DNA from 2 places in the Pseudoalteromonas sp. M58 genome. Region 1 is predicted to be linked to the other one. Evidence: predicted binding sites of a transcription regulator. Region 1 holds the regulator's gene; the other holds the start of a gene.

Region 1 (11,891 bases):
GCTGGGTAACATAGTTGGTTCGAATATTTTTAATATTTTAGCGGTATTACCGCTGGCAGGATTAATTAATCCATCGGTTATCGATACTTCGGTTGCTAACCGTGATGTTATTATTATGATTGGCGCAACCTTGGCGCTAATTGCTATGTCATTGAACTTTAGAGGTCAAAGACGTATCAATAGAATAGAAGGTGGCTTGCTCATCGTCGCATTTATGATTTACCAAGGTTATATTTTTAGTCAAGTAGGATAGCCCATGTCAACGCTAAACTTTATTCAACAAGGGTTACGTGTTCTAGAGATTGAACGCCAAGCACTCAGCGATATTACACAATACGTTAATGAAAGCTTTAACCAAGCCTGTCAATTAATGTTTGACTGCTCAGGTCGTATTATTGTTATTGGCATGGGTAAATCAGGCCATATTGGTAACAAAATAGCCGCCACTCTTGCCAGTACCGGCAGCCCCGCATTTTTTGTTCACCCGGGTGAAGCAAGCCATGGTGATTTAGGAATGATCACAGCAAATGACGTGGTTATCCTCATTTCAAACTCTGGTGAAACCAGCGAAGTACTTAATATTATTCCAGTATTAAAGCGCATTGGTGCCAAAATGATTGCCATGACAGGCAACCAAGGCTCAACCATGGCAACATTGGCAAATGTGCATGTGTGTATTAAAGTTGAACAAGAAGCCTGCTCATTGGGCTTAGCACCTACTGCAAGTACCACTGCCACACTCGCTATGGGTGATGCCATGGCGGTGGCATTATTAGAAGCACGCGGCTTTACTGCTGATGATTTTGCACTATCGCACCCTGGTGGTAGCTTAGGCAAGCGATTACTCTTAACTCTTAAAGATGTTATGCACAGTGGTGCTGATACACCTATCATTAACGAGACGCAAACGATTAAAGATGCCTTAATTGAAATGTCGGCCAAAGGACTCGGCATGACCGCTATTGTTGATAGTGACCAGCAATTATCAGGCCTGTTTACCGATGGCGATTTACGCCGTATTTTAGAGCAACGTATTGACATTCATAGCACTGAAATTAATGTTGTGATGACCAAGTCGTGTACTACAGCCACCCAAGAGATGCTCGCGGCTGAAGCGTTAAATATTATGGAACAAAAACGTATTAATGGTTTAATTGTAATTAATGAGCATAATCAACCGATTGGCGCACTAAATATGCAAGACTTACTTAAAGCGGGAGTGCTATAAATGCAATTTGAAGATCTCTATCAACCGCTAAGTGATGATGCAAAGGCGCGCGCAAAAAAAGTAAAGCTATTAATTTGTGATATTGATGGTGTATTTTCTGATGGCCGTATTTACCTTGGAAACCAAGGTGAAGAACTCAAAGCATTTAACACCAAAGACGGATTTGGTATCAAAGCCCTGATTAACAGCGGTTTTGAAGTCGCCGTAATCACTGGGCGCCATTCTCATATAGTGCAGCAACGTATGAGCAGTTTAACCGTACAACATATATATCAAGGCCAAGAAGACAAGCTTATAGCCTATCAAGAATTAAAACAAAAATTAGCGCTTAGCGATGAGCAAATTGCTTATATAGGTGATGATGGCCCAGACATGCCAGTAATGGAGCAAGTCGGTTTTGCGGTTGCCGTAAACGATGCTCATCCACTTATTAAACGTTTATCACATTATGTAACCCAACTGCCCGGCGGTTTTGGTGCGGTAAGAGAGCTGACAGACTTACTTATGCTCGAAAATAACAAGCCACTAACTAGCCAAGGAACGAGTTCATGAATGTAGCGCGCATTATACTGAGCGTTTTATTCATAAGCTGTATGGTTTGGCTCTGGTATCCTTATTTTACTAAGGTTGATATTACTGCAAGCGAAGAAACACAAGTTATTGCTAAGCCTGATTATACCGCTATTGAGCTAAAACAAACGGCTTATAATGAACAAGGTAAAGTGAGCCATAAGGTAACTGCGGTAAAAATGGAGTTGTATCAACAACTCGGTTTTACCTTTTTTGAAAAGCCTATATTCACTTTATACAACGAGCAGCAAACATGGCGTATTAACGCCGATGAAGCCACCCTCTACGACGACCGTCAACTGGTGTTAGAGGGTAATGTAACCGCTCAAAACTTAGTAGATAACGCCATGATCGATACGATCAACGCCCAGACCATCAATGTTGATATAAAACTATTAACCATGCAATCACAGCAGCCTGTCGTTATTACAGGACCTAATTTAAAAATCACAGGTAAAGGCCTTGAGGCCGATTTAAAAACCGAGGTGATTAAACTTATTAACCATACGCGAACCCTATATTATGACCAATAACCTATTTAAAATTTTAATTTTTCCCTCACTATTAATTGCTTTTAACAGTAATGGCGCTGAACCTGCTGAAGCCCCCGCTGCTAATCAAATTTCAATTAGTGCAGATAAGCAAGAAGGTCAATTAAAAGAAAACGTAGGCATTTTTGAGAAAAATGTTGAAATTATTCATGGTAATCGCCGTATCACAGCTGACCGTTTAGAAGTGCATAAACGCGATGAGCTAGGCGATAACAAACAGTTATTAATTGCCACAGGCAGCCCTGCATATTTTGAAGAAACCCAAGCTGATGGCACCATAATGAGCGCCAGTGCTAATGAAGTGCGTTACGATGTGTCGCTGCGTTTTTTAACCTTAATCGGCGATGCAAGCATTGCTCAAGCAGGTCAACAAATAACAGCTAAAAGTATCACTTACGATATCGAGCAGCAGTTAATTAGCGCAGAAAAAGACGAAAACTCAACAGACCGTGTACACACTATTTTAGTGCCTGTTGAAAATAAAAAAGAAGATGATAAAGGCCAACCATGAGCACATTAAAAGCAGAGCTATTAGCTAAAAGCTATAAAGGTCGTGAAGTTGTAAAAAACGTTGGCCTAGAGGTTGAAGCTGGCAGTATTGTGGGGTTACTTGGCCCTAATGGTGCAGGTAAAACCACCACCTTTTATATGATTGTAGGCCTTGTCCCTAGCGATAAAGGCAAAATATCAATTGATGATAAAGATATTACTTTATTACCGATGCACAGCCGAGCGCGTTTAGGGATTGGTTATTTACCGCAAGAGTCGTCTATTTTTAGAAAGCTGACTGTTTATCAAAACTTAATGGCTATCTTAGAAACACGTAAAGAATTAAATAAACAACAACGCGAAGATACCTTAAATAATTTACTTGATGAATTTAGCATTCAGCATATCCGCGATAGTCAAGGTATGGCTTTATCAGGTGGTGAACGTCGCCGCGTTGAAATTGCTCGCGCGTTAGCAGCAAACCCTAAATTTATCCTTTTAGACGAACCCTTTGCGGGGGTTGATCCTATCTCAGTATTAGATATTAAAAAGATTATAGAGCATCTTAAAAACCGAGGAATTGGCGTACTTATCACAGATCACAACGTACGCGAAACTCTTGATGTTTGTGAAAAAGCCTACATAGTTTCTCATGGAGAGTTAATTGCATCAGGCACTCCAGAATATGTATTAAACGATAAAACAGTACGCGATGTTTATTTAGGCGAGCAGTTCAAGCTCTAATATGTGTGTTATTACACTAAGCATCTGCTAATATTAATTATAATAATTTAAAAGGATTGTTAGAGATACATGAGGCAATCATTACAGCTGCGCATGGGCCAGCAACTTACAATGACTCCACAGTTGCAACAAGCAATTCGCTTATTGCAACTCAGTACATTGGATCTCCAGCAAGAAATTCAAGAAGCGCTCGATAGCAACCCCTTGCTTGAAGTTGAAGAACACGATTACAGCGAAGACACTGCAGGTAAAAACGAACAAAAAGCCGATAACGATGACATAACGCTAAGTGCCTCAGCTGACGATAAACCTAGCGAGTATGAGCAAGATAGCGGCGAAGCAATGACCAAAGACACTATTAGCGATGATATGGCTATGGATGTTACTTGGGATGAATATATGAGCGCTGCGCCTGCCTCTTCATCGGGCCCAATGCCAGAAGATGAATCTATTTATCAAGGCTCTTCGACTGAAACGCTGCATGAGTATTTAATGTGGCAACTTCAACTGACGCCGTTTAGTCCTACCGATGAAGCGATAGCTATTGCAATTGTAGAAGCTGTAGACGACTCAGGGATTCTAACCCTTAGCTGTGAAGAAATATTAGAAAGCTTTAACCAAGAAAACGACGGCGAAGATGAAGTTGAACTTGACGAAATAGAAGCGGTACTAAAGCGTATTCAACTATTTGATCCAGTGGGAATAGCCGCGCGTAGTTTACAAGAGTGCTTGTGTATTCAGCTAAATCAATTTGATAAAGACACACCTTTTTTAAACGAAACAAAAATGATCTTAACCGATCATATTGATTTACTTGCTGCACGTGACTATCGCACGTTAATGAAAAAAACAAAGCTTAAAGAAGATGAGCTAAAAGAAATCATGACGTTGATTCATACGCTCAGCCCAAAACCGGCAGACACTATTGTCAGAGAAGAGTCTGAATACGTTATTCCTGATGTGTCGGTTAAAAAAGTTAAAGGTCGTTGGGTAGTTGAATTAAACCCAGATAGCATGCCTAAGATCAGAGTAAATAGCCAATATGCAGCTATGTCGCGTACGGTTAAATCAAGTGGTGATAGCCAGTTTATTCGCTCGCACTTACAAGAGGCTAAATGGTTTATAAAAAGCTTAGAAAGTAGAAATGACACGCTACTTAAAGTAACCAACTGTATTGTGCAGCAGCAACAGGCCTTTTTTGAACACGGTCCTGAGGCTATGAAGCCTATGGTGCTTAACGATGTGGCTGAAATGGTGGAAATGCATGAGTCGACTATATCGCGTGTTACTACGCAAAAATACATGCATACACCACGTGGCATTTTTGAGCTTAAATATTTCTTTTCAAGCCATGTAAGTACTGAAAATGGTGGCGAATGTTCATCAACAGCAATACGTGCATTAATTAAAAAATTAATCGCTGCAGAAAACTCAGCTAAACCATTGAGTGATAGTAAAATTGCAGATATATTGGCAGAGCAAGGAATTAAAGTAGCGAGGAGAACCATTGCAAAATATCGCGAATCTCTAGCTATTCCCCCGTCTAATCAACGTAAAAGTTTGATTTAAGGCGTACAACAAAGAGGAAAATGTTTATGCAACTGAATTTAACTGGTCGCCATGTAGATATTACCGACTCGCTTAGAGACTACGTAAATAGTAAATTTTCGAAGTTACAGAGGCACACTGATCACATAACGAATGTGCACGTTATTCTCGATGTAGAAAAACTAAACCAAAAAGCTGAAGCAACCGTTCATGTTAGTGGCGCTGAGATTTTTGCCTCTACTGAGCATCAAGATATGTATGCCGCTATAGACTCGCTCATTGACAAGCTAGATCGTCAAGTAATTAAACACAAAGAGAAACTTGCTCGACACTAACACTATGAAACTAAGCTCACTTATCTGTCAGGACTGCAGTAAAGCTGCGGTCCTTTTTAATAGTAAAAAAAGAATTTTAGAATTTATCAGTGAATTGGCTCACAATAAGCTGCCCTATTTAACACAACAAGATATTCTTAATGCATTAACTGCAAGAGAAAAGCTAGGAAGTACAGGCATTGGTCGAGGCATTGCTATTCCACATGGTCGCATGAGTGGTGCTCAAGAGCCCCTAGCTTTGATTTTAGTGAGCGAAACAGCTATTAATTTTGATGCGATTGATAACCGACCGGTTGACATTTTTGTCGCGTTAATTGTTCCCGATGGCGATAATCAGCAGCATTTGAAGACGCTAGCCACGATTGCTGATAAGCTCAATGATAAAGAATTTTGTAAACAGTTACGCGCCGCCAAATCGGATAGCGAACTGTATCAGGTTATCGTCAGTCAATCGTAGTAATAAAGAAAGGTGATAAATGGAATTAATAATTATAAGCGGTCGTTCAGGGTCAGGTAAATCTGTGGCGTTACGCGTTGTGGAAGACTTAGGTTATTATTGTGTAGACAATATTCCTCTTAATTTATTACCATCATTAGTGCGCAGTGTTTCCGACAGTTATAATAAAATTGCCGTGAGTGTTGATGTACGTAACCTACCTAAAGAGCAACAGCAGTTTAATGAAATCATTGAATATTTACCTGGTTTTACTAAACCAACGGTATTTTATTTAGACAGTGACGATCAAACATTAATAAAACGTTTTTCAGAAACGCGACGTCTCCACCCTTTATCTATTGATTCTTTGCCGCTTGATTTAGCCATAAAAAAAGAAAAACAACTACTTGATGTATTGATTAACCGTGCTGATTATATGATTGATACCACAGATTTAAGTGTGCATCAGCTTGCTGAGTCTATTCGTGAAAAAATACTCGGAAAAAAAGATAAACAACTGATCATTACCTTTGAGTCATTTGGTTTTAAACACGGCATCCCTAAAGAAGCAGATTACGTATTTGATGCCCGCTTTTTACCAAACCCACATTGGGAGCCTGAGCTTAAGCCACTTACAGGGCTGGACCAACCAGTAAAAGACTACCTAGCAAGTCACAGTATAGTGCAAAAATTTACATGGCAAATTCAAACATTTGTGCAAACATGGCTGCCGCATTTAGAACGAAATAACCGCAGCTACTTAACCATTGCAATTGGCTGTACCGGTGGGCAACACCGCTCTGTTTATTTAGCGCAAACCATTGGCGAAAGCTTTGCAATGAGCCATCCTAATGTAAAAATTCGCCACCGAGAACAAGAATAATACCGAGTGAGAACATGCAATGCGCTTAGAAAATACATTTTTAATAAAAAACAAATTAGGATTACACGCTAGAGCGGCGACAGTATTAGCTCAGCTTTCTGTGCAATTTGATGCCACAATCACTTTATTTCAAGATGACAAACAAGCCGCTGGCGATAGCGTGCTGGCACTTATGTTACTCGAAAGCAGCCAAGGCAAAGAAGTTAAGGTGGTATGCGAAGGCCCCGACGCTGAGCCTGCACTTAGCGCAATAGGTGAGCTCATCGACCAACGATTTAATGAGCAAGAATAAAAAAGTTCATTATTAACTCATCATCCTAAGCTTAGGTTAATAGTGGTTGAGGTAGTTTGCTCACATAAAGTAAGATAAACTAAAATTGAATAGCATTTATACCCTTCCAGCATGTAATACAATTTAATTAAGGACGCCAATGCCTGAAGCTTTAGAACAAGATATTCCACTACAACAACTAAAACAGGTGACTAAGTCACTAAATAGTGGTCAATTTGTTCAAGTTAGACGCATGCTGGCAAAGACGGCGCCTTGTGATACCGCACTTCTTTTAGAATCATCCCCGCATAAAATTCGCCGTATGCTCTGGCAGCTTGTTGATCCTGATGTACAAGGTGATGTGCTTGAAGAGCTGTCTGAAGATGTACGTTTGGGCATTATTGCGCAAATGGCACCCGAGCACATTGCTGCCGCAACCGAAGACATGGGCCATGATGACTTAGGGGAAGTACTACGTAGCCTACCTGACACCGTTTATAAAGACGTTGTTAGCGCTATGGATATTCAAGATAGAGAACGTGCAACGCAGGCTTTATCGTATCAAGAGCGCTCTGCTGGCGCATTGATGAATATAGATACCGTTACTATTCGCCCCGATGTGACTCTAGATGTGGTACTGCGTTATATTCGCTTACGCGGCGAATTACCTGAGGGTACAGATGACTTATATGTGGTTGATGAAAATAACTGCTTTTTAGGCGCCCTATCGCTGAGTACTTTATTAACTAATCCCCCTGAAAAAATTGTTCATGAGTTAATGGATGAAGACTGTGAGTCTATTCCTATTTCAATGGATGAGAGCGAAGTTGCACAATTGTTTGAGCGTCATAACTGGATATCGGCACCGGTTGTTGATGACAACGCACACTTGCTTGGGCGGATCACCATTGATGATATCGTTGATGTTATTCGTGAAGACGCTGAGCACAGTTTACTGGGTTTAGCGGGTTTAGATGATGAAGAAGATACCTTTGCACCTGTGTTGAAAAGCTCTAAAAAGCGCTCAATTTGGCTGGGTGTAAACTTACTAACTGCATTGCTGGCTGCAATTGTGGCGAGCTTTTTTGAAAACACCTTAGCTATATTACCAATTCTTGCTGTGCTCAATGGCATTGTCCCGTCAATGGGTGGGGTTGCAGGCAGCCAAACCTTAACTTTGGTTATTCGCGGTATCGCGGTGGGTCATATCAACCAAACTAACCAACGTTTTTTATTATTAAAAGAACTCGCTATCGGTGCGATTAACGGTATGGTTTGGTCTATCCTAATTGCCGGTGTTGTTGCGCTTTGGCAATGGGATTTCAAACTCGGTGGTGTTTTAGCGTTTGCTATGTTTATGAATTTAGTTGCAGCAGGTATTGCGGGTGCTAGTATCCCACTATTGCTTAAAAAAATGAAAATAGATCCAGCACTTGCAGGCAGTGTGGTACTAACCACGGTAACTGATATTGTTGGTATATTTGCCTTCTTAGGTACTGCGACTTGGTTATTGATTTAATCTTTTTATAAACGTTTTTAAACAAAAACACCGCATCAATACGCGGTGTTTTTGTTTAAGCCGATAGTTACTTTACATAAGTTAAGGCTACTTAGCGCGCTGGCGATTACCACCTACCTTAGGTTTAGTGTTGGCTTTTTTAAACTGGCTAAAGCCAGTATGACGAGTAAGCGCAGGACGACCGCCCTTGTTACCTTTTCCGCCTTTGGTTTGTCTTTCATCTCGTCCTTCTTCAGGGACTAAACAGTTAGGTCCTTTACCAATAAGCTTGGCTTTGCCCATGTTACGCAGGGCTTCGCGGACCATTGGCCAACCGGCAGGATCGTGATAGCGTAAAATTGCTTTATGCAAACGACGTTGACGCGCTCCCTTAGGCACAGCAACTTGCTCAGTATTATTTTTAATATTACGAAGCGAGTTCATTTCTGTGTGGTAAATGGTGGTTGCGTTGGCCATCGGTGATGGATAAAAATTTTGTACCTGATCAAGCTTAAAATCATTCGATTTCAACCATAAAGCCATGTTTACCATGTCTTCATCTTTAGTCCCCGGGTGAGCAGAAATAAAGTATGGAATTAAATACTGCTTTTTACCCGCTTCTTTTGAGTACTTATCAAATAACGCTTTAAATTCATCATAGGCGCCCATACCTGGTTTCATCATTTTTGATAATGGGCCATCTTCTGTGTGTTCAGGTGCTATTTTTAAATATCCACCAACATGATGGGTTACTAGCTCTTTAACGTAACGAGGATCACGTACTGCAAGGTCATAACGCACGCCCGAAGCAATTAAGATCTTTTTGATCCCTTTAACCTCACGCGCCTTTTTATATAAGTCGATAGTGGGTGTGTGATCGGTATCCATATGCTTACAAATATCAGGATACACACACGACAAGCGACGGCACGTACTCTCTGCTTTTTTACTGGTACAACGCAGTTTGTACATATTTGCAGTTGGCCCACCTAAATCAGAGATAACCCCAGTAAAGCCCGGCACTTTATCTCTAATTTGTTCAATTTCTTCGATAATCGATTCTTGAGAACGGCTTTGTATTATGCGCCCCTCATGCTCGGTAATAGAACAAAACGAACAGCCGCCAAAACAGCCGCGCATAATATTTACCGACGTTTTAATCATATCGTAAGCAGGGATTTTATTATCGCCATAACTTGGATGTGGAATACGCTGGTAAGGTAAACCAAACACGTCATCCATTTCCTGAGTTTCAAGCGGATAAGCCGGCGGATTCACCCAAATAGAACGATCGCCATGACGCTGAAATAACGCCCTTGCACAACCTGGGTTGGTTTCTTGATGTAAAATACGTGATGCATGGGCATACAAAGGCTTATTAACGCTAACCTGCTCAAATGCCGGCAGTTTAACGTAAGTTTTTTCCCACGGCTTAGGACGAGCAGGCTGGATGGTAATTGGTTTTGCAGCTTCTGCTTGTAAATCGATGCCGGCTTGCTTAAATTCTGATTTAGCACAACCCACATCATCCGCCCCATAAGGATTAGGAATAGGGTCTATTTTACCAATTTTATCAATGGCTGTTGAATCACTGCCGCGCCAACCGGGTAAAGGCTCTTTACGAATAACCGCCGTGCCTCTCACATCTTGTATGGTATCCATGGTTTCACCCGCAGCGATACGGTGCGCTACTTCAACCAATGGACGTTCGGCATTACCATAAATTAAAATATCACCCTTAGCGTCAAACAATACACTACGGCGTACTTTTTCTTGCCAGTAATCATAATGAGCAATACGGCGCAGGCTAGCTTCAATGCCCCCTAACACTAATGGCACATCTTTGTAGGCTTCACGACAGCGTTGTGAATAAATGATCACTGCGCGATCTGGGCGTTTACCGCCGACATTTCCTGGTGTGTATGCGTCATCATGGCGCATTCGTTTTTCAGCGGTGTAACGATTGATCATCGAGTCCATATTACCGGCTGTAATACCAAAAAATAAGTTAGGCTTACCCAATGCCATAAACGCATCTTTAGAGTTCCAATCTGGTTGAGCAATAATGCCCACTCTAAAACCTTGCGCTTCTAGCACTCGGCCAATTACGGCCATCCCAAAACTAGGATGGTCTACATAAGCATCACCGCTAATAATAATAATATCGCAGCTATCCCAGCCAAGCGCGTCCATTTCTTCGCGTGTTGTTGGTAAAAATGGAGCTGTGCCATAACACTCAGCCCAATACTTGGGGTATGAGAATAAGGCGCGTTCAGCTTTTAATGTGCTCATAAAATTGGCCGTTCAATAACAAAAGGCGCGAATTATACCCTATCGACATCCCCGTTGATATAGCACAAAATGAAAGCGCTGATTAAAAATTGTTTACCTTTATTGCATTACTAAAACTAATAAATCATCTAAACTTATTACGGCTAATGTCTGCTTTTGGAATAATACAAGGTAGATAAAATAGATCAAAAGCAACCGCGACTTCGTTAAACTATTAAATAATTAATAATTGATAGACGCTGTAAATTAAAATAGATGAGGAATACCTATTAAACTACTTAAAAAAATAATGCAGTTTTCAATCATTTTACTCCTGGTTTTTGTTGTCGTTGGATTATTGTTACCACAAAATTATCATGTGCAAAAAAGTATAAAGATTAACGCACGCGCTCCCGTAATAAAGTCATTAGTTGAGGACTTTACCCAGTGGTATAAATGGTCACCCTGGCAACAAATAGACCCTAATATTAAGTTTAATATTGGAGAACCGAGCTCTGGCGCAGGAGCCTACCAATCTTGGGAAGGTAAATGGGGCAAAGGCGAAATGACAATATCGTCATTAAGCGATAATGAAGTTGTATTTAGTGTGTTATTTAATCAAGAGCATATTATCACTAGCAAATTGCTATTTAGCCCGCACACAAAAACCGTCACGTGGCATATAGAAGGACAAGCAACGATGCCGCTTATTTCTGGGTACGTTGCTATATTTGCTGAAAATATATTAGGTAATATAGTGACCCTAGGGCTAAATAACTTAAAAACGGTCGCTCAACTCAGTGATGCACAAGCAATAATGGAAAGCCATGACAGTCAAAACCGCACAAGCCAGGATTAAACTTGCCAATATTATTGAGTCACTGCTAGGTTACTCGGTCACAAAAGTGAGTAATACGCCTGCCATTGATGAAAAAACCTATAATCCTCAAGGTAAAGCCAAATCGCTTTATAGTATTAATAGCGAGCATTCAATTTTAGCGCGTGCTCAAAAAAGACAAGACTTACTACTGATTAAACAGCAACAAAATATTGAGACTATTTTAGCC
Region 2 (11,891 bases), 610 kb from region 1:
TTTGCTCCTAGTTTTTCACTAGTTTTATAAGCTAGTTATTACTGGCTACTAGCCGCTCGCTAATATCAAATACGGTATAAGACAGGGTTAACTCTTCTACATCACTGGGTAATTCAGTATCTACATAAAACAATAATGTAAACTCCAGCTCTTCACCTGCCTTTAACGGTTGCTGATCAAAGCAAAAACACGCTATTTTGTGTAAATACTTGGCCGCTTTTCCTGGTGCTACCGACGGTATAGCCTGCATTACTTTATCTTCATTACTGTTATTTTTAGCGCTAAACTTAACTTCACGCATAGCCCCAGGCTTTACATCTACACTGTACTCTTTAGATTTAACTTCAAAAGGCGCACCACTTTGCGCATGCGTAGTGAAACTAACGCTGACTTCTCTATTTTCAGTGACCAAGGTACTTTGCTGTGCCTGCTCTAACGAGGGCTTACCATTAAGCCCCGTTATATCGCAAAACACGTCATACAAAGGGACCATGGCAAATGCAAATGCAAACATTGCAATGCAAATCACCACCAGCTTTTTTAATAACGGCAAGTGAGTCATTATTTAATGTCCGGCGGCGTTGAGAACGTATGATAAGGCGCAGGTGAATCAACTTCCCATTCAAGCCCCTCAGCTCCATCCCAAACTTTTGCAGGCACTTTGTCGCCCCCTTTTGCACATTTATACACAACCACCACAAATAATAATTGCGATAAACCAAAGGCAAACCCACCTATACTAATAATGGCGTTAAAATCAGCAAACTGTAGCGCATAATCTGGAATACGGCGTGGCATACCGGCTAACCCCACAAAATGCATTGGGAAAAACAGCACATTTACACTTATTAACGACAACCAAAAATGCCATTTTGCTAAGGTAATATTGAACATGTTTCCGGTCCATTTTGGCAGCCAATAATAAGCCCCCGCCATAATAGAAAACACCGCGCCCGTTACGAGTACATAATGAAAGTGTGCAACCACAAAATAGGTATCATGATATTGGAAATCGGCAGGTGTAATCGCTAGCATCAACCCCGAAAAACCACCTAAAGTAAACAACACAATAAATGCGATACTAAACAGCATTGGCACTTCAAAGCTAATAGACCCGCGCCACATAGTCGCTACCCAGTTAAATACTTTTACGCCGGTAGGTACCGATATCAGCATAGTCGCGTACATAAAAAACAACTCACCCGCCACGGGCATACCAGTGGTAAACATATGATGCGCCCACACAATAAAGCTCAACAAGGCAATGGAGGAGGTGGCATACACCATAGAGGCATAACCAAATAGTTTTTTACGTGAAAAGGTGGGAACAATCGTAGAAATAATGCCAAAGGCAGGCAAAATCATAATATAAACTTCAGGGTGACCAAAAAACCAAAAAATATGTTGGAACATCACCGGATCGCCACCACCAGCGGCATCAAAGAAACTGGTCGCGAAGTATTTATCGGTGAGCACCATAGTAACTGCACCAGCAAGTACCGGCATAACTGCAATAAGTAAAAACGCCGTGATCAACCATGTCCACACAAATAACGGCAGCTTCATCCACGTCATACCCGGAGCACGCATATTTACTATGGTGACCACCACATTAATGGCCCCCATAATCGAACTAATACCCATAATATGCACAGCAAATACAAACATTGCTGTGTTGTCGTTACTATAAGTGGTGGAAAGCGGCGCGTAAAAGGTCCAACCAAATGCAGGGCCACCACCAGGCATAAATAATGAAGCTAATAGGATTAAAAACGCAAACGGTAAAATCCAAAAGCTCCAGTTATTCATTCTCGGTAAGGCCATATCTGGCGCACCAATCATTAGCGGGATCATCCAGTTTGCCAAGCCGGTAAAGGCTGGCATAACCGCACCAAACACCATTATTAAACCATGCACTGTGGTCATTTGATTAAAAAAGTGAGGATCAACCAGTTGTAGGCCCGGCTGAAATAACTCAGCTCGAATAACCATCGCCATTGCCCCACCAATTAAAAACATGGTGAGTGAAAAAATTAAATATAAGCTACCTATATCTTTATGGTTGGTTGTAAATAACCAGCGCTTAAAGCCTGTGGCAGGTTGATGGGCATGATGAGCCTCATTGGTATTAGGTTGTTCTGCAATGCTACTCATTATTTAGCCTCCCCATCAGCATCCAGTGCCGCTTGTATCTCGCTCGGTTGAATTACATCACCAGTGTCATTACCCCACGCGTTGCGTTTATAGGTAATAACAGCTGCTATTTGCTTGATTGATAATTGCTTTGCGAAAGACTGCATAGCCGTACCTGGTTTACCGTGGAGCAAAATATCTATATGCCCTTTGATATCACCTATGACTATTGGGCTGCCTTTAAGAGCCGGAAAAACACCCGGCAAGCCTAATCCTGTTGGCTGATGGCACGCCGCGCAGCTCGCCATATAAACCTGCTCACCAAGCGCCATCAGCTCTTCTTTTGGTACAACTTGGTCTAATAACGCAGCGTCTGCTGCAGCTGCTTTTTGCTTGGCTTGTTTAGCCTCTGCTAACCACGTTTTGAAGTCTTCTTCTGTTTTAGCTTCTACCACAACAGGCATAAAACCATGATCTTTACCGCAAAGCTCTGCACACTGCCCACGGTAAGTACCAACCTCATTAATATTGGTCCATGTTTCATTAATAAACCCAGGGTTTGCATCTTTTTTAACGGCAAAGTCAGGCACCCACCATGAGTGAATAACATCATCTGAAGTCATTAAAAAACGTACTTTTTGATTAATTGGTAGTACCAGCGGTTTATCGACCTCGAGTAAATAATTCGGGTTTTTATCAGCAAGGTTGGTTATTTCATTTTGAGGTGTAGCTAGCATGGAATAAAACTCAACGTCCTCCCCCATATACTCGTAATGCCACTTCCACTGTGAGCCTGTAATTTTAATGGTGAGATCAGCTTTGCTGGCATCCTCCATGGCAATTAAGGTTTTAGTCGCAGGAATGGCCATAACAATTAATATGACAAAAGGGATCGCAGTCCACAGTATTTCTACTTTGGTGCTTTCATGGAATTGGGCAGGGACAGCCCCTTTAGATTTGCGATGATGAATGAGTGCCCAAAACATAATGGCAAACACGATCACCCCAATCACACAACATATTAAAAAAATAGTCATGTGCAGTTGGTATACATTATTACTTATATCGGTTACGCCTTTACGCATATTATATTGGCTATTAGCAAGCACATTCTGCGAAAAAACAAACAATATAAGCCACAAGGAAGAACTCAGCTTACCCATGTGACGGCTCCTTTGATGCTATTGCTGACGCAAAGCGAAGAGGCATACGGCTTAAACGCCTATTCGTTATTTTTATTTTTTATAAGGGTGCTGGATTTAGTAAATGTGTGTTCTCAAAACGACTAAGCTGTGAGTTATTTTTATTCCAGCTCTTTAATAACTAGTTAAAAAATAAACAATAAGCAAGGTGAGTATGAAAAATAAACAAGGTGTATTTTTTAAAATGCGCAGCTAAAAAAATAGCAACTAGTCAGGCAATTAATCTAAGAGTCAGGTTTAGTAAGGGGTGTATTGAAATTACAGGATAGAAATATAAAAAATTGTTAACTTAAAAAAGCAGAGTAAATTTGTTTATTTATAAAGTATTTAGTGATTTTATTTATGATAGGAGAAGCACTTGACAACATATAGTCATACATTTGATAAGTTAGACATTGTGCTGCTAACAAACCCAGCGCCTAATCACTATTAAGCGCTAAATTATGCTTTAATACTACATCCAGTCAGCGTTACGAATAACACCTACCGCTAAGCCTTCAATATTGAACGACTCATTTTCTAAATCGACCTCAATAGCTGAAAACTCATCATTTTCAGCATGTAAGAGTACTTTTCTGCCCGCTTTTTCTAAACGCTTCACGGTTACATCGTCGTCAACACGGGCAACAATAACTTGTCCATTTTCGGCAACTTGGGTTTTATGCACAGCAAGTAAATCACCATCCATAATACCAATGTCTTTCATACTCATACCGTTAACACGCAATAAAAAATCGGCCGCAGGTTTAAACATTAAAGGGTCAATTTTACAGTGGCTTTCTACATGCTGTTGCGCCAATATAGGCTCACCGGCAGCCACCCTGCCAATTAAAGGTAAGCCTAACTGCTCTGGCTCCTCTTCTTCAACAAGCTGAATGCCCCGACTCGCGCCTGGCTTCATTTTAATCACACCTTTTTTGGCCAGTGCTTTTAAGTGTTCTTCTGCAGCATTCGCACTTTTAAAACCCAGTGTTTGTGCAATTTCGGCACGTGTAGGAGGCATACCAGTGTCTTTAATAAACACTTTAATGAGTTCGAGTATTTGCGCTTGGCGTTTCGTTAATGGTCGCATACAACTGGTTTTCCATACAGTACAATTAACTGTGAGTATATACAGTTATTTAAAAATCGCAAATATAAATTAATGCCTTATATGCCGTTATCATCAAACAATAACCTACTTTAAAAGCAGGGTGATAAATGTAATTATTAGCAACGCATTATCATATTAATAAATTTTAATTCTCAATTACTTATCCAAGGAGCTAGCATGAGTATTTGGCATCAACCGATTACATTAGAGTTTTGTAAGCAATTAGATCAAGGTATTACAGGCCAAGGGACACTCATGAAAACCATGGGAATAGAGATCAGTGAAATTGGTGATGACTACTTAGTGGCAACTATGCCGGCAATTCCAGAGCATCATAACCCTATGGGTATCGTTCATGGTGGTGCAAATGTGGTGCTTGCTGAAACAGTAGCAAGTTATGCCGCTAATTTTGTAGTTGATTTCAATCGGTTTTATTGTGTTGGCCAAGAGATCAGTGCAAGTCATTTAAAGGCATCACGCAATGGCACATTAACGGCCACAGCGAGAGCTTATCATATCGGCAAACGCAGCTCGGTTTGGGATATTAAAATAACCAATAGCCGCAATGAGCTTTGCTGCGTATCACGGATGACCGCAGCCGTAGTTGAGCGAAAAGGCTAGTAAGTCAATTAACCAAGGTTGAAATTAAATTACTTTTCGAGAGGGTAAATAGTAATTTCTACGCCTGCACCAATTGCAGATATACGTAACAAGGTATCTGCATGTAAGGCTTGGTTAAAGCATTTTGGCGAAGTGCCAGACTCAAACCCCATATCGAAGGTTCTGCGTGAGCAACTCAACCATTGCTTTAATGCATTGCGTGAACACGACTCGATTAACTCACACAAGTGATTAATCGCTTTATCTGGCGTGGTTATTTCACCTGCAACCTCTATGCGAGCAAGTTGACGGTATTCGTCTTTATCATAATGTAAAATAGTTGCGACCTTTTTTAAATCAGCAACTAATACGCTAATATCTTGCTTTGACTCAAGCTCTAGATCTACATTTAAAAATTGAATTTCCGACATTATCTCGTTTTTACCCTCTATTAATTTCATTGCAAACTTTAACGCAGTTTTACCGTTATACCAAATCAACAACGCAGGAATCACCTCATTAACGCATTTTTAGCGTTAGCCTCTGAATATTGCCCACTATTTACTCCTCAAAAACGCCCTCTACAAAATACGCAAATTAAAATTAAAGCATGCCGGTGGCAGTTTACTTTTTTATTCTAGGCCTTAAACTAGCCGCTCCTGTAGTTCACGTATGTGATGGATATGATTCGGTTTATTTTAGCTTTGTTGGCTTGCTGTGCTTGTTTTTCAGCAATGGGCGAACAATTTACGCGGTTTTCGAGTGCCAAAAAGCACTTAATTAATACCCTTCCCGAAAACGCTAAAAGTATTTATTGTGGTTGCGATATAAAAAAACAAGGCAAAAAGTTAGTACCCGATCCTACCCATTGTGGCTACGTGCCTCGCAACACACTAACCCGCTCAGGCAAAGTAAATCAACGTGCATTGCGAATTGAATGGGAACATATTGTCCCTGCATGGGAATTTGGTCACCAGTTACAATGTTGGCAAGATGGTGGGCGTAAAAACTGCCGCAAAGTTAGCGCTAAGTTTCGCATGATGGAAGCCGATATAAACAATTTAGCCCCTGCAATTGGTGAAATTAACGCCGATCGCTCAAACTATCGCTTTGGTATGTTAGCCCAAAACGCGACGCAATATGGTCGCTGTGAGGTTAAAGTTAATTTTAAACAACGTGTTGTTGAACCGCCTGTTCATGCACGTAAACGCATTGCCGATGCGTACGCTTACATGCAAAAAACGTATGGTTTAAAAATTTCAGCTAAACAACAAAAGCTATTTAATGCTTGGCAACAACAAGCTTATGCTGCTAACACAAATAGTAAAAAGCTGTAAGTTTAAATTAAAAGCGTGTAACACACGCTTTTAATTAACCTATAACGCTTGGTGTGGTCCAAATATTTCGTAGTGAATGTTTGAGCTTTGCACACCTAAATCAAGTAGCTGGCCTTTTACGTTAGCCATAAATGATGCTGGTCCACACAAATAAAATGCCCCTTCGCTAATAGGTAATGATGCCTCAAGCACCGTTAAATCCATTAGCCCAGTGAAATCACACTCCTCGCCACCTTGATTAAACCAAGTAAATGTTTTTAGCTGTGGATGCATTGCCGTTTGCTGCGCTAAATACCCTTTAAATGAAAATTCGCGGCTATTTTCACACGCGTGCAAATAACTAATCGCTTGATTTTTATCACCACTAAGTAGCGTTTGCAGCATTGCCATCATCGGGGTTTGGCCAACACCTGCTGAAATAAGTACCACTGGAGTTGTCTCATTTTTTAAAATAAAATCTCCCGCTGGCGGGTATAACTCTACTCGTGCGCCTTGCTCTAGTGAGTGTAAATAATTAGACACCACGCCAGGCTTTGGTAGGCACTCTTTTTTAACGCTAATACGATAGTTTTTAGCATTGCTCTTTTGCGAAATAGAATACTGGCGGATCTCTTCATATTCTGCGCCCTCAGGCTTAACTTTAATGCCAATGTACTGTCCTGGCTTGTAGGTAATAACTGCTTTACCATCCACAGGTGTCAGCGTAAAACTAGTTACGAATTCAGATTCAACATGTTTATCAGTAATTTCAAACTGGCGCGTGCCTGCCCAGCCACCATGGTTGTTTTTACTGTGCGCATACAATGCCGCTTCTTCGGTAATACAAATATCAGCAAGTACACCGTAGGCTTCGCGCCACGCATATTCAACATCGGCAGTAAACTGCTCAGGAATAAGCTCTTTTAACGTACCAATTAAATGTGCGCCCACAATAGGATAATGCTCAGGTAAAATATTTAAGCTGGTATGCTTATGATTAATTCGCGCTAGCGCCTCTTTTAACACGGCTAAATTATCAATATTTTGCGCGTACGCAGCCAACGCATTAAATAATGCAAATTGCTGACGACCCGTTTCTTGATTAGTCATATTAAAAATATGTTTAAGTTCGGGGTTATGACTAAACATGCGCTTGTAAAAATGATCGGTTACGACCGTACCTGCCTCTGCAAGCAATGGCACCGTGCTTTTAACTATTTGTATGGTTTTATCGGATAACATGTTTATTTCCTATGTACTAACTAACTGCTTGCATTTAGCATTACACAGAGCGTGCCAACTAATTAAACCTATAATATTCAAAAGGTTAAATTAACTCACTTTACAAGATGAGTCTTTATGACCTACTATAAAACCTGTAAAAATACACTAACAGGTCATTTTGACATGAACCAACAATTCAACCTGACGCAAGTTGCATTAGAACTTGCGCAAAGTACGTTACATGCTCACAGTTTTGAGCAACTTTTAGCCACGGTTGAACGTGTTATTCCCAGCGATGCCAGTGCATTATTAATTCGCCAAGGTGAGCAATTAAAACCCTTAGCCATTAAAGGTCTTATGCCCGATAGCCTAGGACGACGTTTTGATATTGCGGAGCATCCTCGCCTTAAAGCCATCTGCAGTAGTCGTTTGGCTCTGCAATTTGCACATGACTGTCCACTACCTGATCCATACGACGGGCTACTACTGGCTAAAACCGGTGATATTCCAGTGCATGCCTGCTTAGGGTTACCCCTTTATGATAAAAACGCACTACTTGGCATTCTGACCTTTGATAGCCTTAACGCCAATGCGTTTTACGGTATTACCACTGATACACTCAACACCTTACAAACCTTGTGCAGTGCGCACTTTAAAACAGCCCTAGAGCTTGCCCATTACAAACAACATGCGCAGCACTCTAGTGAATTAGTACAAGCGTTAAACCGTGAGGCGCTCAAACGTGATGGTGGTGAAATTATTGGCCAAAGCTCTACAATACAAACGCTTAAAAATGAGATAAAACTGGTTGCGGCATCAAACTTTAGTGTCCTTATTTTAGGTGATACTGGGGTCGGCAAAGAGTTGGTGGCACGTAATATTCACTTACACTCCGCACGTAAAGATCAGCCATTAATTCATTTAAATTGTGCATCACTGCCTGAAAACCTCGCAGAAAGTGAATTTTTTGGCCATGCAAAAGGCGCTTTTACCGGCGCCCAAAATGCCCGCCAAGGTAAATTTCAGTTAGCCGATGGCGGCACCTTATTTTTAGATGAAATCGGCGAGCTGCCTCTGGCTATGCAAAGTAAATTATTACGCGTACTGCAAAGTGGCGAAGTACAAACCGTTGGCGAAGATGAACTTAAATATGTCGATGTTAGAGTGATTGCAGCAACCAATCGCGACCTAAAACACGAAGTAACACAAGGACGGTTTCGCGCCGATTTGTACCATCGATTAAGTGTTTATCCACTCACAGTCGCTCCATTGAAAGCCCGTGATGAAGATGTTATTTTATTAGCCGGTTATTTTGCAGAAAAAACAGCCCGCAAGCTCGCTATTAAACAGCTAAAACTCAGTATTGAAACGCAACTGCTGCTTAAAAAATATGACTGGCCAGGCAATGTGAGGGAGCTTGAGCATGTGATTAATCGGGCTGCATTAAAGGCTAAGCAACATCAGTGGCAGCAACCAATTATTACTATTGAACCTGCGCATTGTGAGCTAAATTTAAGCGCTGTTAACACCTTAGCTCTTGAACACTCAAACCAGCTTGTAATCCCACCTTTAGCAAACAACATTTCGTTAAAGCAAGCCATAGATACCTATACTCAGCAACTTATAATACAGCAACTTAAACAACATAATTATAACTGGGCAAGCACAGCGCGTAGTTTACAGGTGGACCGCGCTAACTTAACGCGGCTAGCCAAGCGCTTAGGTGTTTCAATAAAAAAATCGTTGTAGCCTTTTTAACTTAACTTTCGCTGCCTAAAATAATTTTTTAATAGCTGACTAAACGCTTGAACTTTTGCCGTTCGATGCACTAAATGATGCGTAACCAGCCACAAATCGGTTGGCCAACTCAATTCATTAGGCAGTACAGGGACTAAATCAGAGTATTGCGCTGCAACATCATGCTGTAATCCGCCAATACCGAGTCCTTTAACTATGGCGCGGGTCGCTTCTGAGGTTTCTGACACTCTTAGCTTAACTTGCGACGGGGGAATATTTTCATCAACCCATGCAAAGTAAGGCACTTTGGCATTATACCCTGCTACACCTGACACAAAGCTATGCAGCGATAGTTGCGCTAATGTTTGTGGCAACCCATAACGGCTAATGTAATGCTTTGATGCATAAAATCCTGACGAGAGCGCCGCTAAATGCTGAGCAATATAATCACCCTCATCCGGTCTGGGTCCAGCTCTTACTGCGATATGTGCTTGGCCATGATCTAAACGTAAGCGTTTTTGATCCATAATCACTTGTAATTGCACTTGCGGATGCAAGGTTTGAAACTGCTCACACACCTCACTTAATACATCAATAAAGCCACTAACTGTGGTGAGTAACAAGCTACCTTGCAAGGTGCTATCTGCAGCAATAATGTCATTATGTAGGCGCTCTAGTTCACCATTAATCGCTTGTGCTGTGGTAAATAACTTAGCGCCAATTTCTGTGACTTTGTAGCCGCGAGCATGGCGATGAAATAGTCGCGCATTTAAGCTTTTTTCTAAGTTATTTATTCGCCTGAGCACCGTACTATGGTGAACATCTAACACTTCGGCCGCGGCAGTTAAAGTACCTAAGCGCGCTACCTCGTAAGCAACCTTCAGGTCTTGCCAATCATTAAATTGAATTGCCATGATAACTACTCTTTAATCTGTGCATATACGCACACAAGTTTTGCGTTTATTTGGCTTTTCTGCAAGTGATTATTTGTTAAAGTCACATTATACAAACTCATTATCAGGAGCAGCTCATGACAACACCAAAAATTATTGCCCTAGCAGGTAGCTTACGTAAAGATAGCTTTCATCAAAAACTCATTAACGAAGCGGCACGCTTTGCTTTAGAAAGTGGCGCTGAAGTAGAAGTGATTAAACTCGCAGACTTAGCCATTCCTATGTTTGATGAAGATCTCGAGGCACAAGGCACACCAGCCGGTGTACAACAACTTAAAGACAAACTTCGCGCAGCCGATGGCATTTTGCTGGCCAGCCCAGAATATAATGGCTCTATTACCGCCGTGTTAAAAAATGCTATTGATTGGGTATCGCGCACCGAACAAGGCGCAGAGCCTGCATTTGCAAATAAAGTAACCGCGTTATATGCAGCCTCACCAGGTGGGTTGGGCGGTTTACGGGGCTTAAATCATGTGCGTGATATATTATCAGGCATTGGCAGCTTAGTATTAGCGAACCAACTGGCAGTACCGGCTATTCATACTTTATTAGATGACAACGGTCGAATTAGCGACCCCGCTACCGCTGAAAAAGTGGCTGGTCTTGCACAGCAGTTAGTTAGCGTAGCAAGTAAGCTTAAATAAGCAGCCACTATAACTTTGTTGCTGCAAGCTTTGCAGCAATAAAGTCTTCATGGGTAACATACAATAAATTAGCAACACGACGAATAACGTATTCTTCTTGTGGATCAAGTTCTCCATCGGAGTACGCTAAACGCCAAAGTAATTCAACTATATCAATGCGTTGCTGTGCACTACATTGATTGTTAATTTGCTTAGAAAATTGAAAATAATCAATGGCGTCATCTAAGCTTGCACTTGCTTGCTCGGTTAACTCATCTACTGCTTCATCCGTTAAATCAAAATATTTTTTTAATGTTAGACTTAGCGTATGTTGCTCATCAGCCTGTAAATCGTTATCCGCTCGCATTACCTCAATTAATAATGCGGCAACCGCTGTTTTTAAATCATGTTGTTCAATATCATAATCTTGCTGATCAATACTCGAAAAAAGCTGTTTAATTTGCTTGAACATCACATTTCCCCTTTTTGGGTGTTAGACTTATATTATAACGGGTTTAATAGATATGCTGATCACACTACCCAAAATCAAGATGGAGTTAAAGGTTTATGAGTATAAAAGCCAATCATTACATACATGGAATCATTAGCTGCTGTTTATTAACGGGGTGTTTGAGTGTGTCGGCAGAGCAAAGTGAAATGCAGCGACTTTATGATTTTGATGAAAAGGTGCATTATAAGCAAACTCAAATAGACACTAACAATTACCACTTAGAAATACAGTCTGACGACTACCCACATTTTAGAAACCAAAGTGTGTTTTTGTTGCGCCACGCAAATCGTTTATGTCACGATAATCCTTTTATGTTAAAAGTGACCGAGGGCGTACAGGAGTACCAACGCTTTCCAACTAAACCGCGTGCTTATCAGCCACCGCTCAGTGTATTTGTGCAGTGTGAAATGCCTGCAGAAAAAACCTCAAAAAAATAACACCTCGTTATTTTCAGTAAAACCACTGAGTATTAAAATAGCCTGTGGTTTTACTGTAGTTA

Evidence for each region. Region 1 encodes sigma-54, which starts transcription at its own class of promoters, with help from an activator protein. Its sites were predicted from a motif close to GTTGGCACGNNNNTNGNNT; they were not measured.
Region 2: a site for sigma-54 is predicted at 7,627-7,645, ahead of hmpA (NO-inducible flavohemoprotein). Genes of this name have one in related genera too.

The regions. Positions count from the first base shown of each region.
Region 1 covers NZ_CP152390.1:421,135-433,025, reverse strand. Annotated here, with positions in the region: gene AAGD16_RS02005 (calcium/sodium antiporter) at 1-253, shown strand, start outside; gene AAGD16_RS02000 (KpsF/GutQ family sugar-phosphate isomerase) at 257-1,228, shown strand; gene kdsC (3-deoxy-manno-octulosonate-8-phosphatase KdsC) at 1,229-1,780, shown strand; gene lptC (LPS export ABC transporter periplasmic protein LptC) at 1,777-2,331, shown strand; gene lptA (lipopolysaccharide transport periplasmic protein LptA) at 2,321-2,860, shown strand; gene lptB (LPS export ABC transporter ATP-binding protein) at 2,857-3,582, shown strand; gene AAGD16_RS01975 (RNA polymerase factor sigma-54) at 3,652-5,151, shown strand; gene hpf (ribosome hibernation promoting factor) at 5,178-5,465, shown strand; gene ptsN (PTS IIA-like nitrogen regulatory protein PtsN) at 5,470-5,922, shown strand; gene rapZ (RNase adapter RapZ) at 5,942-6,784, shown strand; gene AAGD16_RS01955 (HPr family phosphocarrier protein) at 6,804-7,076, shown strand; gene mgtE (magnesium transporter) at 7,216-8,574, shown strand; gene AAGD16_RS01945 (YgiQ family radical SAM protein) at 8,662-10,845, opposite strand; gene AAGD16_RS01940 (SRPBCC family protein) at 11,135-11,683, shown strand; gene AAGD16_RS01935 (TIGR03899 family protein) at 11,652-11,891, shown strand, end outside.
Region 2 covers NZ_CP152390.1:3,157,216-3,169,106, forward strand. Annotated here, with positions in the region: gene AAGD16_RS14555 (cytochrome c oxidase assembly protein) at 32-562, opposite strand; gene ctaD (cytochrome c oxidase subunit I) at 562-2,154, opposite strand; gene coxB (cytochrome c oxidase subunit II) at 2,154-3,296, opposite strand; gene lexA (transcriptional repressor LexA) at 3,790-4,407, opposite strand; gene AAGD16_RS14575 (PaaI family thioesterase) at 4,606-5,049, shown strand; gene AAGD16_RS14580 (hypothetical protein) at 5,079-5,459, opposite strand; gene AAGD16_RS14585 (endonuclease) at 5,712-6,365, shown strand; gene hmpA (NO-inducible flavohemoprotein) at 6,405-7,586, opposite strand; gene norR (nitric oxide reductase transcriptional regulator NorR) at 7,752-9,317, shown strand; gene AAGD16_RS14600 (LysR family transcriptional regulator) at 9,323-10,219, opposite strand; gene AAGD16_RS14605 (NADPH-dependent FMN reductase) at 10,336-10,902, shown strand; gene AAGD16_RS14610 (TerB family tellurite resistance protein) at 10,910-11,353, opposite strand; gene AAGD16_RS14615 (hypothetical protein) at 11,449-11,829, shown strand.